DNA from 3 places in the Streptomyces sp. ITFR-6 genome. Region 2 is predicted to be linked to each of the others. Evidence: riboswitches for the same ligand, from Rfam matches in the RefSeq annotation. Region 2 holds a riboswitch; each other region holds the start of a gene.
What was found. Region 2 has a riboswitch for cyclic di-AMP ahead of RLT59_RS08300 (M23 family metallopeptidase). Riboswitches for the same ligand answer to the same signal wherever they lie in the genome.
Positions count from the first base shown of each region.

Region 1: linked by a shared signal. The riboswitch ahead of RLT59_RS17110 (M23 family metallopeptidase) and the one ahead of RLT59_RS08300 (M23 family metallopeptidase) in region 2 are both predicted to bind cyclic di-AMP.
Region 3: linked by a shared signal. The riboswitch ahead of RLT59_RS03380 (M23 family metallopeptidase) and the one ahead of RLT59_RS08300 (M23 family metallopeptidase) in region 2 are both predicted to bind cyclic di-AMP.

Region 1 is NZ_CP134612.1:3,761,967-3,766,860, forward strand. Features, by position in the region: gene RLT59_RS17100 (PrsW family intramembrane metalloprotease) at 1-860, shown strand, start outside; gene RLT59_RS17105 (aldo/keto reductase) at 915-1,859, opposite strand; gene RLT59_RS17110 (M23 family metallopeptidase) at 2,034-3,233, opposite strand; cyclic di-AMP (ydaO/yuaA leader) riboswitch at 3,245-3,398, opposite strand; gene RLT59_RS17115 (PP2C family protein-serine/threonine phosphatase) at 3,797-4,894, opposite strand, start outside.
Region 2 is NZ_CP134612.1:1,856,230-1,861,123, forward strand. Features, by position in the region: gene RLT59_RS08295 (GntR family transcriptional regulator) at 1-700, opposite strand, end outside; gene RLT59_RS08300 (M23 family metallopeptidase) at 886-1,689, opposite strand; cyclic di-AMP (ydaO/yuaA leader) riboswitch at 1,703-1,868, opposite strand; gene RLT59_RS08305 (M16 family metallopeptidase) at 2,080-3,462, opposite strand; gene RLT59_RS08310 (M16 family metallopeptidase) at 3,489-4,862, opposite strand.
Region 3 is NZ_CP134612.1:778,840-783,733, reverse strand. Features, by position in the region: gene RLT59_RS03395 (helix-turn-helix domain-containing protein) at 1-476, shown strand, start outside; gene RLT59_RS03390 (DUF6126 family protein) at 520-696, shown strand; gene RLT59_RS03385 (tyrosine-protein phosphatase) at 723-1,535, opposite strand; cyclic di-AMP (ydaO/yuaA leader) riboswitch at 1,947-2,137, shown strand; gene RLT59_RS03380 (M23 family metallopeptidase) at 2,141-3,094, shown strand; gene RLT59_RS03375 (SGNH/GDSL hydrolase family protein) at 3,290-4,135, shown strand; gene RLT59_RS03370 (STM4011 family radical SAM protein) at 4,188-4,894, opposite strand, start outside.

The sequences.
Region 1 (4,894 bases), 1.9 Mb from region 2:
TGCACGCCCTGTGGAACGGCTCCGCGACGTTCGGCCCGTACGGCTTCTACGTGGTGTACGGCGTGTTCATGGTGCCCGCGTTCGGTCTGGTGACCTGGCTGGCGATCTGGTCCCGGCTGCGCGAGCTGCGCACCCTGGCCATCGAGCTGCCCGCCTACGCCGCGGCCGGCTGGCTCGCTCCCACGGAGCCGCTCGCCCTGTCGTCGATGCGGGCCCGCGGAATGGCCAGGGACACGGCACGGCGGTGGCAGGCGGCGGCAGCGAGGGGCGGCCCCTACAGCCCGAACAGCCCGTACAGCCCGTACGGCCACCAGGGCTGCGTACCGGCGCCGGTCGCCACCCACGCCCACGTCACCGCTCGGGTCAGCGCCCGGGTCAGCGGCGTGGTCGGCGCCCAGGCGAAGGCCGAGGCCAAGGCCCGGGGGAAGGCGGCGGCGCGCACGGTCGCCGAGTACGAGTCGTTCGCGACGTCACTGGCGTTCCTGCGCCGGCAGGCCCGCCGCGGCACGGCCGGCCCGGATCTGCCCGAACGCGAGCTGGAGCTGCTGCACCACCTGTGGCAGCGCCGCGAGGTCGCCGGACCCGCCCTGGCGTACGCCGCGCAGGCGACGGGCCGCCTGCGCCCCCGGCACATACGCCCGGCGCACGGGTCGTACGGCACCGGGCCCGGCGCGCACCCGGGGCACGCCCCGTACCAGCCGTACGGCAGCCCCGCCCCGGCCCCGTACGGCCAACAGCCGTACCCCGCATACCCGTACGGGCAACAGCCCTACAACCCGCCGCCGTACGGCCAACAGCAGCACGGCCCGGCACCGTACGGGCAGCAGCCGTACGGCGCCGGGCCGCAGTCCCCGTCCTAGGCGGACCAGACGGAACAGGCCGTCCGGGCGGACCAGGCAGGCAGACCGGGCGGACTAGGCGGACGCCTCGGTGAGGGCGGTCAGCTCCTGGTCCGTCAGCCGCAGATCGTCGACGGCCAGCAGCGCGGGAAGCTGCTCGACCGTACGGGCGGAGGCGATCGGTGAGACCACGGTCGGCCGGGAGGCCAGCCAGGCCAGCGCCACCGTGGCGATCTCGGCGTCCCGCTCCTGCGCGATCGCGTCGAGCGCGGTGAGGACCTTCTGGCCGCGCTCCGTCTCCAGGTGCTGGGCGGCGCGACCGGCGCGGGCACTGTCCACGGTCGCACCCGCGCGGTACTTGCCGGTCAGGAAGCCGGAAGCGAGAGCGAAGTACGGGACGGCAGCGATCCCGGCCTCGGCGCTCAGGTCCTGGAGCTCGCCCTCGTAGGTGTCGCGCGAGACGAGGTTGTAGTGCGGCTGGAGCGCCACGTAACGGGCCAGTCCCTCGCGCTCGGAGAACTCCAGCGAGGCGCGGAGCCGTGCCGGGCTGATGTTGGAGGCGGCGATCTCGCGGACTTTGCCCTCCTTCACCAACTGGTCGAGGGCGGTGATGATCTCCTCGACGGGGACGGTCTCGTCGTCGTGGTGCGTGTAGTAGAGGTCGATGTAGTCCGTGCCGAGCCGGCGCAGCGACTCCTCCGCCCCGGCCTTGATGGTGGCGGCGGCGAGCCCCTTGTACTCGGGGTGGGAGCCGACCTTGGTGGCCAGGACGACGTCGGACCGGTTGCCCCGCGCGGCGAACCACTTGCCGATGAGGTTCTCCGACTCGCCGCCCACGTTGCCGGGGATCCAGGAGGTGTACGTGTCGGCCGTGTCGACGAAGTTGCCGCCGCCCGCCGTGTACGCGTCGAGAACGGCGAAGGACTGCGCCTCGTCGGCGGTCCAGCCGAAGACGTTGCCGCCGAGGGAGAGCGTGGAGACCTGGAGGCCGGAGGAACCGAGTCTGCCGAGAGAAGTCATGGATGGAACAACCCACCGCACCGCACGCGCTATTCCATGGCGACTACAGCTACACCCGTACGCCACGGCCCGGACCGGCGGAACCGACCGGCACGGACGAAGACCGGCAGCCCTGACGTCGGGGGGGTGAGCGTCAGGACTGCCGGGGTTCGTTGGACGTGGACTTCGGTGGACTCAGACCGTCAGGCCACGGGCGCGCAGCCACGGCATCGGGTCGATGCCGGTGCCGTCCGGGGTGTGGACCTCAAGGTGGAGGTGCGGGCCGGTCACGTTGCCGGTCGCGCCCACGCGTCCGATGGTGTCCCCGGTGGTGACCTGCTGGCCGACGCTGACACCGATCGAGGACTGGTGGCAGAACCACAGCTCCGTACCGTCCTCAAGCTCCAGGACCGTGCGGTAGCCGTACGCGCCGGACCAGCCGGCGGACTTGATGGTGCCGCTGTGGATGGCCTTGATCGGGGTACCGGTCGGCGCCGCGAAGTCGAGGCCCGTGTGGTAGCCGGAGGACCACATCGAACCGGCCTCACCGAAGGTCGAGGTGATCGTGTACGAGTAGGTGGGGATGGCGTAGCTGGCGGCGAGCTTGGCGAGCCGCACCGCTTCCGCCTTCTTCTTCGCCTCTTCCGCGGCCTTCTTCTTCGCGGCGGCGGCCTTGGCCTCGGCGGCGTCCTGCTGCTTCTTCGCCTCTGCGGCGGCCTTCTCCTCCGCGGCCTTCTCCTCGGCCGCCCTGGCCTCGGCGTCGGCGGAGTCCTGCTGCTGCTCGGCCTGCTGGAGGATGCGGGCGCGGAGCGCCTCACCGGCGTCCGTCGTGCCCTGCTCGGCCTCCGTGGTGGTGATGCCGGCCGTCGTCAGCGGGGCGGCGGCAGTCACGACCTCGGTCTTCTCCGCCTCGGACTCACCCGAGAACAACGCGCCGACGCCGGGCAGGGACTTGGCCTCGGGAAGTTTGTCCGAGATGGCGTCGGGAAGGGAGATAGACACGGGCGGCTTGCTCTGGGCGGAGGCCATGCCACCCGCACCGACGGCCGCGATGACACCGACGCCGAGGACGGTGGAGCTACGGGCGAGCCCGTTGCGCTGCTTGGCGACGCGGTGCTTGCCGCGCACGGGGCGGATGGACTCCTCCGTGGGGTTCCATTCCTCCCACGCCCGGTCGGATTCGGCCTCGTCGGCGCGGAGGCCGTTGCCGAACTCGGTCCCGAACTCGCTGCCCCGATCGGTCCCGTAGGCGGTTCCGTAGTCGGCACCGTGATCGGTTCCGTAAGCGGTTCCGTGGTTGGCGCCGTAAGCGGCACCGGGCCCGGTTCCGAAGTCGTTTCCGTGTTCGGGGGCGAACCGGTAGGGGGCTTCGGGGGCAGGCTTGTTGGACGCCACTGGGGCGCGCTCCTTTCCTTCCTTCTCGCCTACCGGGTTAGCTGACGGGTTCGGAGCAGGAAGGTCTCCTACGGGTTCCTCCGCCTCTCAACGAGACAGAGATGCCCGATTCACCCCATGTAGGTGGTTCCCCGGTTTCCTTGCGGAATTCGGCGCTCGCGCACGGTGCCGCCACTGACGGCGGCTGGGACAACCGCGCTGCGTTATCGAACGTTAATAGACACACCGGCCCGATTCCAAGCCGTTCCAACTGATCGTTCCGATCCTTGGCCTGGACTTTACGGGACACAACCGGGTGGAATCGGGCGAGTTGATCACCCCTCAGCCGTTAGCCGTCTTCTGACGTTGCGTCAAATGTTATGCGGAGGGGTTCCCTGTGGTTACGCACGGTGGCATCGGCCGCACCTCTCTCCCCACATCCGTCCACACTCCCCCCGTCCAGCCTCTCATCTTCACCCGGCTCCGACCAGGTTCACCCGGGCTCCACAGGGCCGCACCCGGCTTCACCGGGCCACACTCGTCATCACCAGGCCGCACTCGTCATCACCGGGCCGCACACGGCTTTACCCGGCTCCGCCGTCCAGGCCCACGATCTTCACGGTCGTGCGCCGGTCCGGCTGCCCCTCGGTCGGGCGCACGACCGCGAGCAGGGCCATGTCATCGGTCGTCACCCCACCGGTGTGCAGCCGTACGTCATCGGTCAGCGCCGACAGCAGCTCCTCGGGCCCCGGGAAGATCCGTCCGCGCAGCCGCTCGGCGGGATCGTAGAAGACCCCGTCGGCGTCCCGGGCCTCGGAGAGGCCGTCCGTATAGAGGAGCAGCGTCGACCCCGCGGGCAGCTCCCACTCGTCGGAGCGGTCCGGCCACACGCCCAGGTCCATCCCCAGGGGCAGCGCGGGCAACGTGGGCCGCAGCTGCTCCAGCGCCCCGTCCGAGTGCAGCAGCAGCGGTTCGGGGTGGCCGCGGTTGACCACGCGCACCCGGCTGGAGCCCTGCGGGATCTCCGCCAGCGCGGCGGTGACGAACCCTTCGACCGCGTCGAGCCCGCCGCGCCTGCTCGACTCCCGCGCCAGCGCGCGCTCCAGCCGCTGAGCCACCCCCTCCAGTGACCGCTCCTGCTCGGCGGCCTCCCGGAACGCCCCGATGATCACCGCCACCGCCTCCACCGCGTCCAGGCCCTTGCCGCGCACGTCCCCGACCACCAGCCGCACCCCGTACGGGGTGTCCGTGACCGAGAACAGGTCACCGCCGACGAACTCGTCCGCCTGTGCCGCCTCGTACCGCGCGGCCACGTACAGCCCGCCGATCCGGTCGGACGGGGTCGGCAGCACCGCGCGCATGGCGGTCGCCGCGATGACCCGGGCGGAGGCCAGCTGCTCGTTGCTGCGCCGGACGACCCCGTTGATGAAGACCGCGAGGACCGAGACGGTGAGGACGGTGAGCAGCTCGATGAACGGCACGACCCGGAACAGCGTTCCGCCGTAGAGCCACAGCGCGGCCACACACAGCAGCGCACCGGCCCCGACCCGGATCGTGCCGGCCCGCGAGAAGAACGGTGCGGCGATCAGCGGGGCCGCGGCGAACAGGGGAACAGCGGTGAAGGCGGGCGGAGTGAAGAAGTCGAACAGCAACCCGCCGATGAGCATGACCCCGGGCAGTAC
Region 2 (4,894 bases):
CGCCCTGGGTGTTTACGGCATGTTGCGAAGTCCTCACCCGGCCGGCCCGGGGTACGGCCGGAGCAGCGGGGCGGCCGGGGCGGCGCAGCCGGTGCGCGGCGGTGGCCCGCTCGGCGTGCTGGGCGGCGAGCGCCCTCGCCCGTTCCGCGTCGCCGCGCGCCACGGCGTCCACGATGGCCCCGTACTCGGCCCAGGAATCGGCGGGGCGGGCCGGCGGGTCGACCGCGTACATCCAGGCGATCTTGTGCCGGAGCTGGGTGAGCAGGGCGATCAAGCCGGGGCTTCCGGAGGCCTGGGCGAGGGTCTCGTGGAACCAGCCGCCCAGTGAGCGCAGATCCTCGCCCTCGCCCCGGCGGGCCCGCTCCTGGCCCAGCCTGACGAGGCCGCGCAACACCTTGAGGTGGGCGTCTGTGCGGCGCTGGGCGGCACGGGCCGCGCCGAGCGGCTCCAGCAGCATCCGGACCTCAAGCAGGTCCGCCGCCTCCTGCTCGTCGGGCTCTGCGACGCAGGCCCCGGCATGCCTGCGGGTGACCACGAAGCCCTCGGACTCCAGGGTGCGCAGCGCTTCACGCACCGGGACGCGGGAAACCCCGTAACGGCGTGCGAGCACTTCCTCGGTGAGTCGGCTGCCGCGTTCGAAGACACCGGAGACGATGTCGTCACGGATTGCCGTGCATACCGAATGCGCCGGAATGCGCATGTCCGAACCTCCGCCTTAATCCCCGCGAAACGCGGCCGATCGACGCCTGTCCTGTGACTCTATTGCAATGCGGACGCATTTCCGATGCCGGGCGGAAATTCATGAATATCTTTTGGTTCCGGACGCGGGTACGGCTGAAGGCCCCGGCGCGTCGCCGGGGCCTTCGGTGAGATGCTTCGCGTCGGTCAGACGGTGACGCCGTGGGCACGCAGATACGCGACCGGGTCCATGTCGGAGCCGTACGACGGGGTGGTGCGGGCCTCGAAGTGGAGGTGGGGTCCGGTGGCGTTGCCGGTGGCACCGGAGAGGCCGATCCGCTGCCCCTGGCCGACGCTCTGGCCGACGGACACGGCGATCGAGGAGAGGTGGCCGTACTGGGTGTACGTGCCGTCCGTCATCCGGAGCACGATGTTGTTGCCGTACGCGCCGCCCCAGCCGGCCTCGACGACCGTACCGGCGCCGACGGCGACGACGGAGCTGCCGGACGCGGCGTGGAAGTCGATGCCGGAGTGGCTGCCGGAGGACCAAAGGGAGCCGCTGGACTTGTAGCCGGTGCTCACGTAGGAACCCGCGACGGGCAGCTGGAAGGTGCCCAGCCGGGCGCGCTCGGCGGAGCGGGCGGCACGCGCCTCGCTCTCGCGGGCCTTCTTGGCCCTGGCGGCTTCGGCCTTGGCCTTCCTGGCCTTCGCCTCGGCCTTCTTCTTCGCGTCGGCTTCGGCCTTGGCCTTCGCCTCGGCGGCGGCGTCGGCCTGGTGCCGCTGTGCGTCCGCCTGGGCGTCGATCCGCTCGGCCAGGTCGCCCTCGATGGCGATGATCTGGGAGAGGCCGGTGTCGGCGGCGGGAGCCTCGGTGTCCGCGGCGAGCGCCGGGGAGGCCAGCGAGCCGATGACTCCGGTGGTCGCCAGGGTCGCGATGCCGACCGCCTTCGCGCCGCGGCGCGTCATACGGCACGGGGCACGGTGCTTCCCCGTGGCACGGGTGAACGCCATGAAGTGGCTGGTCCTTTCCTTCCTTCTCGCCTACCGGGTTAGCTGACGGGTTCGGAGCAGGAAGGTCTCCTACGGAGTCCCGGCCTCGTCGAGGCGTGGGCATCCGATTCACCCCAGGGACTGCGTGGGTCCCCGGCTCCCCCGGCTCGCGCCTGACGGGGACTCGGCGATGGCTGCCCGGTACGTCGCGGATGCGGCATACGAGTGACGGACAGCCGCGCCGACGCTAAGCGGGGGCACTTCCCCGCACCAAACGGACAGGCGGTTTTGTAGCGCATCCCACAGGGCAGACAGGCAACCTCTCCACCAAAGCGGACATAAAGGGAGGCCCTGGCGGCAGACGACCCGCCAGGGCCTCGCCCCCGCCCCGCTGTCGGGGGCGGTGGCAGTTCAGCCGGTGACGACCGAGACCTCTCCGATGCCGAGAGCCGAGACGGGCTCCTTGATCTGTGCGGCGTCCCCGACGAGGACCGTGACCAGCCGGTCCTCCGGGAAGGCGTTGACCACGGCCGCCGTGGCCTCCACCGTGCCGGTCTCCGCCAGGCGCGCGTACAGCTGCGCCTGGTAGTCGTCCGCGAGGTGCTGTTCGACCTGGTCCGCGAGGGTGCCCGCGACGGAGGCGGCCGTCTCGAACTTCAGCGGTGCCACGCCCACGAGGTTCTGCACGGCCGTCTCGCGCTCGGCGTCCGTCAGGCCCTCCGCGGCCAGGATCCGCAGCACCTTCCACAGGTCTTCCAGCGCCGGTCCGGTGGACTCCGTGTCCACCGAGCCGCTGATGGCGAGCATCGCGGCGCCGGTCGCCCCCGAGGCGGAGTCCCGGGCCGAGGAGCGCAGCACCTGGGCGAAGGCGCGCACGCCGTAGGTGTAGCCCTTCTCCTCACGCAGCACCCGGTCGAGCCGGGAGGTCAGCGTGCCGCCCAGGCAGTACGTGCCGAGCACCTGGGCCGGCCAGACGCTGTCGTGCCGGTCGGCGCCGATCCGGCCGATCAGCAGCTGGGTCTGCACCGCTCCGGGGCGGTCCACGATGACCACCCGGCCGGTGTCGTCGGCGGTGATCGGCGGGACCGGACGGGGCGCGGCGGTGTTGCCCGACCAGTCGCCCAGGGTGTCGGAGAGCAGGGCGTCCAGGTCGATGCCGGTGAGGTCACCGACGACCACGGCGGTCGCGGTGGACGGGCGGACGTGGGCGTCGTAGAAGGCGCGCACGGCCGCGGAGTCGATCCGCTCGACGGTCTTCTCGGTGCCCTGGCGCGGCCGCGACATCCGGGCCGTGGCCGGGAAGAGCTCCTTGGAGAGCTGCTTGGCCGCGCGCCGGGCCGGGTTCGCCTGCTCGTGCGGGATCTCGTCGAGCCGGTTGTTCACCAGCCGCTCGATCTCGCTGTCCGCGAAGGCCGGTGCCCGCAGGGCCTCCGCGACCAGGCCGAGCGCCTTGGCCAGCCGGGAGGCGGGCACCTCAAGGGAGACCCGGACGCCGGGGTGGTCGGCGTGGGCGTCCAGGGTGGCGCCGCACCGCTCCAGCTCGGCGGCGAACTCCTCCGCGCTGTGCTTGTCGGTGCCCTCCGACAGGGCGCGCGACATGATCGTGGCCACCCCGTCCAGTCCTTCGGGTTCGGCGTCGAGCGGGGCCTCCAGGAAGACCTCGACGGCGACGACCTGCTGGCCGGGGCGGTGGCAGCGCAGCACCGTGAGGCCGTTGGGCAGGGCACCGCGCTCGGGCGCGGGGAAGGCCCAGGGCCTGGCCGTCCCGGGGGCGGGCTGCGGGTGGTACTCCATCGAAACTCCAGTCACGGCAGCGTCGCTCACTTGTCCGCCCCTTCGTGCGCGTCGGTGTCGTCGGCGGCGGTCTCCGCCTCGTCTGCGGGCCCCGCGGGCTCGACCGGCTCGTAGACCAGCACCGCCCGGTTGTCGGGCCGCAGCTGGGCCCTGGCGGCCGCCCTGACCTCCTCCGCGGTGACGTCGAGAACCCGGTGCACGGCGCTCAGGGCGAGCTGCGGGTCACCGAACAGCACGGCGTACCGGCACAGTTCGTCGGCGCGGCCCGCGACCGTACCGAGCCGGTCCAGCCACTCGCGCTCCAACTGGGCCTGGGCGCGCTCCATCTCCTCGGGCGAGGGGCCCTCCTCGGCGAACCGGGCGAGCTCCTCGTCGACCGCGGCCTCGATCTGCGCCACCTCGACGCCGCCGGACGTCTTGACGTCCAGCCAGCCGAGCGAGGGCGCGCCGGCCAGCCGCAGCAGCCCGAACCCGGCCGCGACGGCCGTCCGGTCGCGGCGGACCAGGCGGTTGTGCAGCCGGGACGACTCGCCGCCGCCCAGCACGGTCAGCGCGAGATCCGCGGCGTCGCACTCCCGGGTGCCGTCGTGCGGCAGCCGGTAGGCGGCCATCAGCGCGCGCGCCGGGACCTCCTCGTGGACCTCCTCGCGCAGCTCACCGCCGATGACCTCGGGCAGCGAGCCGTCCCTCGGCGGCTGCTTGCCGTCGTGCGACGGGATGGTGCCGAAGTACTTCTCGATCCAGGCGAGCGTCTGCTCGGGGTCGATGTCACCGACGACCGAGAGCACCGCGTTGTTGGGCGCGTAGTTCGTACGGAAGAAGGACCGCGCGTCATCGAGGGTCGCCGCGTCCAGGTCCGCCATGGACCCGATCGGGGTGTGGTGGTACGGGTGGCCCTCCGGGTACGCGAGAGCGGTCAGCCGCTCGAACGCGGTGCCGTAAGGGACGTTGTCGTACCGCTGCCGGCGCTCGTTCTTGACGACGTCCCGCTGGTTCTCCATGGACTCCTCGTCGAGCGCGGCGAGCAGCGAGCCCATCCGGTCGGCCTCAAGCCACAGGGCGAGCTCCAGCTGGTGCGTGGGCATCGTCTCGAAGTAGTTGGTCCGCTCGAAACTGGTGGTGCCGTTGAGCGAGCCGCCGGCGCCCTGGACCAGCTCGAAGTGGCCGTTCCCCTTGACCTGGCCGGAGCCCTGGAACATCAGGTGCTCGAAAAGGTGAGCCAGACCGGTGCGTCCCTTGACCTCGTGGCGCGAGCCGACGTCGTACCAGAGGCACACCGCGGCGACCGGGGTCAGATGGTCCTCGGAGAGCACCACGCGCAGGCCGTTGGCCAGACGGTGCTCGGTCGCTGTCAAGCCGCCGGAGCCGGCCTGGGCTGTGGCCGTGTGACCCATGGGCATGTACGTCCCTTCGATCGCGATACTGGATGTGG
Region 3 (4,894 bases), 1.1 Mb from region 2:
CCCGGCTCGAAACGGGCCGCCGCCAGCCCTCGCTGCCGATGCTGCTCGGACTCGCCAGGATCTACGGTACGACGGTCTCCGAGCTGCTCGGCGAGATCCCGCCGGAACGTGACGCGATCGTCCGCGCCCGGAAGTTCGAGGGGGCGGAGGCGGACGGCTGGATGTACCAGCCGGCCGGTGGGCCCGGCCGGGCGATGCAGGCGCTGCGCGTCCGGGTGCCGTACGGCGCGCAGGGCGACCTGGTGCGAATCCACCCCGGCGAGGAATGGCTCTACGTCCTGGCCGGAAAGCTCCGGGTGACCCTCGGGGACACCGTGCACGACCTCGGCCCCGGAGACAGCGCGCACTTCGACTCGCTCACCCCGCACCGGATCGCGGCGCTGGACCGCGAGGGTGCCGAGCTGCTCTTCGTTCACACCCTGCTGCAGAGCCCCGCCGCCGAACTGTGTCTCGGCATCGGGATCCACCGTCGCTGAGGCGCCGTCCCGCCGGCCCGTCCGGTCACCAGAGAGGACCGTCATGTCCGATTCCGAGAACTACGACCCGCTGACCCCGGCCAGGCGCAAGGGCTCCGACTCCCAGGAGCGCAAGATGCCGCGCGGACTCGTCATCAGGCTGTTCGCCTACCTGGTGGCCGGGCACGTCATCGCGGGCTTCCTCTACCTGCTGTTCGCGGTGGGGATGCACAACCAGTAGCCGGCGGCGTCCCCTCCCCGGGTCGGTCAGAAGTCTTCGAGGAGCCGCTCGCGCAGCCGCTCCCGGGTCTCGGGTGTGACCTTCAGTCCCTCGGAGAGGTAGCGGTCCGTGTCGCCCCAGGTCTCGTCGATCGTGGCGAAGGCCGCCGCGAGGTATTCGCTGTGGGCGCCGAAGAGCGGGCTGAGGAGCTCCATCACCTCGGGCGACATCCCGGCCGCGGAGGTGTCGCTGCGGCGCACCCGGTAGCGGCGGTGGGTGTCGTTGGACTTGAGGTAGTCGGCCTCGATCGTCTCGCGCCCGACGCCCACCGCGAGCAGCGAGATGGCGATGGAGAGCCCGGCCCGGTCCTTGCCCGCCGCGCAGTGCATCAGGGCCGGGACGCTGTCCTCGGCCAGGGCGTGCAGTACCCGGCTGTGCTCGGCGGTGCGGTCCAGGATGATCGAGCGGTAGGAGGCGACCATGCGGTCGGTGCCCTTGCTGCCGCCGAGGATTCCGCGCAGCTCGTCCATCTCGCCGTCGCGCACCATCCGCCAGAACTCGCTGCCGTCTGCCGGGTCGGTGAGCGGGATGTTCACATTGCGTACGCCGGGCAGCTCGACGTCGGGTCCGTCCAGCTTGAGGTCGGCGGCGTTGCGGAAGTCGAAGACGGTGTGCAGGCCGAGGCCGCCGAGGAACGCCGCGTCCTCGGGCGTGGCGCCCGCGAGGTGACCGCTGCGGTAGAGCCGCCCGTACCGCACCCGGCGGCCGTCCGACGTCGGCAGTCCGCCCACGTCGCGGAAGTTACGCACCCCCGCCAGCTCGGGTGCCGTCGACGGGGTCTGCGGCAACTGCTGCGTCACGGTCACTCCTGGGGGCTCTGCCGCCGACGCGTGTCGCCGACGGGTCCACTCCCGTGACGATACGACATCGGATACTCGGACAATCACCCCGGCGACAGCCGCGGTTCTCCCTCTTGTCCCGGCCCGCCGCGGGGTGCCGGGGTGGACGATGCGCGTGACATGTCCGTATTAGGGCTTTTAGTCGAACATGCCCTGCTTATGCGGGAGATGGTCACCCTCTCGTGAGCGGGATCATATCCGTGACGGTGTGTGGCGGTGCGCCGGTCGGGTAATCCGTACGCCAAGCGGAATGCCAAGATCCATAATCCACGGAGTGTGACCGGAATTCCGCGCCGAATTCCCGGTGCGGAATCCGGTGCGGAACCCGTGGCTTGTTTCCGCCGTCCCGGCTCGCTTACGTTCCATGTCAATCCGGATGGAACGCCTAATCCTGCCGCCGTCCGGAATTCCGCACCCACTCACCGTGTGGCAGGAGCGGGGGACCCAGGTAAGCCGCCGACCGGAGTGATCCGGCCGGCTCGGGGTGAAGTCGCGCCAGGCGCGGCCGGGCATCTCCAGCCCGAACCCGACAGCTCACCTCGTAGGCGCCGGAGAGGAAATTCTTCATGCCCATCCCGGGTAAGCACCGCCGTCCCAAGTCCAGCACCATCGCCCGCGGCGTCGTCGTCGCGAGCGCCGGCGGAGCCGTCATCGCGCTTCCGCTGCTCGGCGCCACCGGTGCCAACGCCGCGGAGCAGGCCGCTCCCGCCACCGCGAAGTCGGCCGCCGCCACGCACGCCACCCCGGCCAAGCCGGTCGCGGACAAGCAGTCCGGCACCAAGACGTACTCCGTGGTCTCCGGCGACTACCTGTCGAAGATCGCCGCCGAGCACAACGTCAAGGGCGGCTGGGAGAAGCTGTACCAGGACAACCGCGAGCTCGTCGGCGACAACCCGAGCCTGATCTTCCCGGGCATGAAGCTGACTCTCGGCGGCAAGGCCTGGGGCCACGCCCCGGCCACCGGCTCGCACACCTCCACGGGCGACTCCACCCCGTCGGATGCCCCCTCGAAGGCCCCGGCCAAGACCGAGTCGAAGGCCCCCGCGTCCTCCGGCACCACGTCCTCCTCCGACACCCAGGCGTCCAACACGTCGTCGTCTGACCAGGGCAGCGCCTCCGGCTACGTCCACCCGGTCCCCGGTAACCACACCACCGCCTACCGCGCCTCCGGCGCCAGCTGGTCCAGCGGCAGCCACACCGGCATCGACTTCCCCGTCGCCAGCGGCACCAGCGTGAAGGCGATCACCTCCGGCACCGTCGTCACCGCGGGCTGGGGCGGCGCGTACGGCAACGAGGTCGTCATCAAGCACGCCGACGGCCACTACTCGCAGTACGGCCACATGTCCTCGCTCTCCGTCTCGGCGGGCCAGACCGTGACCGCGGGCCAGCAGGTCGGCCTCTCCGGCGCCACCGGCAACGCCACCGGCCCGCACCTCCACTTCGAGGTCCGCACCGGCCCGGCGTACGGCTCCGACATCGACCCGATCGCCTACCTGGCGTCGCACGGGATCAACGTCTGATCCAGACAGCAGCGGTCCGGTGACGGACCGGAGCGATACAGAGGGACGGTGCGCGGCGGCGCACCGTCCCTCTGCTTTGCGGTGACCGTCCTTATTCCCCCTTTACCAAAACCTGACCGGGTGGTCTATCTCACCACCCGTCAACCCCTTATTACGGTCGCGTAGGTCACAATCGACGGTGCAGGATATGCGCTTGTGGCAGACGATTCGAGAAACATCCGACAGGGCGTCATCAACCGACAGGGGGCCATCGAGTCGTACGCGGCGATTGGCGACAGTTTCACCGAGGGGGTCGGTGACCCGGGCCCGGACGGGACATTCGTCGGCTGGGCCGACCGGTTCGCGGTAATCCTCGCGGACCAGCTCCCGGACCCGGAGACGGCGCGGAGCGGCACAGCCGCCGCGCACGGACACTTCCGGTACGCCAATCTCGCGGTACGAGGACGCCTCCTCGACCAGATAGTCGAGGAGCAGGTACCCCGCGCCAAGGAACTCGCCCCGGACCTGGTGAGCTTCTGCGCGGGCGGCAACGACATCATCCGGCCGGGCACCGACCCCGACGACGTGGCCGAGCGCTTCGAGCGCGCGGTGGCGGAACTGACCCAGTCGGTCGGCACCGTCATGGTCACCACCGGCTTCGACACCCGAGGCGTTCCGGTGCTCCGCCATCTGCGCGGCAAGATCGCCACCTACACCGCCCATGTGCGGTCCATCGCGGACCGCTACGGTTGCCCGGTGCTCGACCTGTGGTCCCTGCGCTCCGTGCAGGACCGGCGCGCCTGGGACGGCGACCGGCTGCACCTGTCGCCCGAGGGACACACTCGCGTCGCGCTGCGCGCCGCCCAGGTCCTCGGCCTCGACGTGCCGGCCGACCCGGACCAGGAGTGGCCGCCGCAGGTGCACCGGGGAACGCTGGAGGTCCGGCGCGACGACATCCACTGGGCCCGCGAGTACCTGGTGCCGTGGATCGGGCGCCGGCTGCGCGGCGAGTCGTCGGGGGACCACGTGGCGGCGAAGCGGCCGGACCTGCTGCCGCTCTGAGGCCGGCCGGCTCCCGGCCCGGCTCCGGGAGCCCGGCGATCCGTCCGGGGGTTTACGGACCGGCCCGCCCGATGTCGTACAGCGGCCGGGCCGGGATACGTTCCAGCACGCCGCCCGCGAACACGTCGTACAGCGGCAGCGTCTCCAGATGGACGTAGCCGATATGGCAGTCGCAGACGGCGAGCGGGCAGGCCCGGGGGCCCAACGCCGCCCGGTAGCTGCCGTCGTAGAGATTGCCGAGCTCGGCCCGGACGAAATGGCAGCGGCGCACCGTGCCCTCCCCGTCCACCGAGATGACCGACTCCCCGGTCCGGCAGGGCAGCCCGGCCGAGCGGTGCGGATGGCGGCTGTACGGGAACAGCGGGTCGATCTCCGTCCACCGGCCGGCCTCCGCGTCCGTGTAGGTGTGCCCCTCCGCGGCGTTGACCCAGAGGTACACCTCCTCCGGGAGCGCCGCCCGCAGCCGCCGGGCCTCGTCGAGGTGATCGTCCAGACCCACCACACCGACGCTGTGCCGGATCCCCAGGGACGTCAGCTCCCCGCACCGGTCCAGGAAACGCTCGTACGCCGTCTGGCCCGGGTGGTACGTGCACCAGAGCGCGATCTTGTCCCGGCCGGCGGCGCCCGCCTCGGCCAGCCACCGCGTACGTCCGCTCAGGTTCGTCTGGATCGCCACCCGGCGGATGTGCGGCAGCCGGGCCAGCTCGACCATCGCCCGGCGGTACCAGGAGCGGACCAGCCCCTCGCCCCACGGGGTGA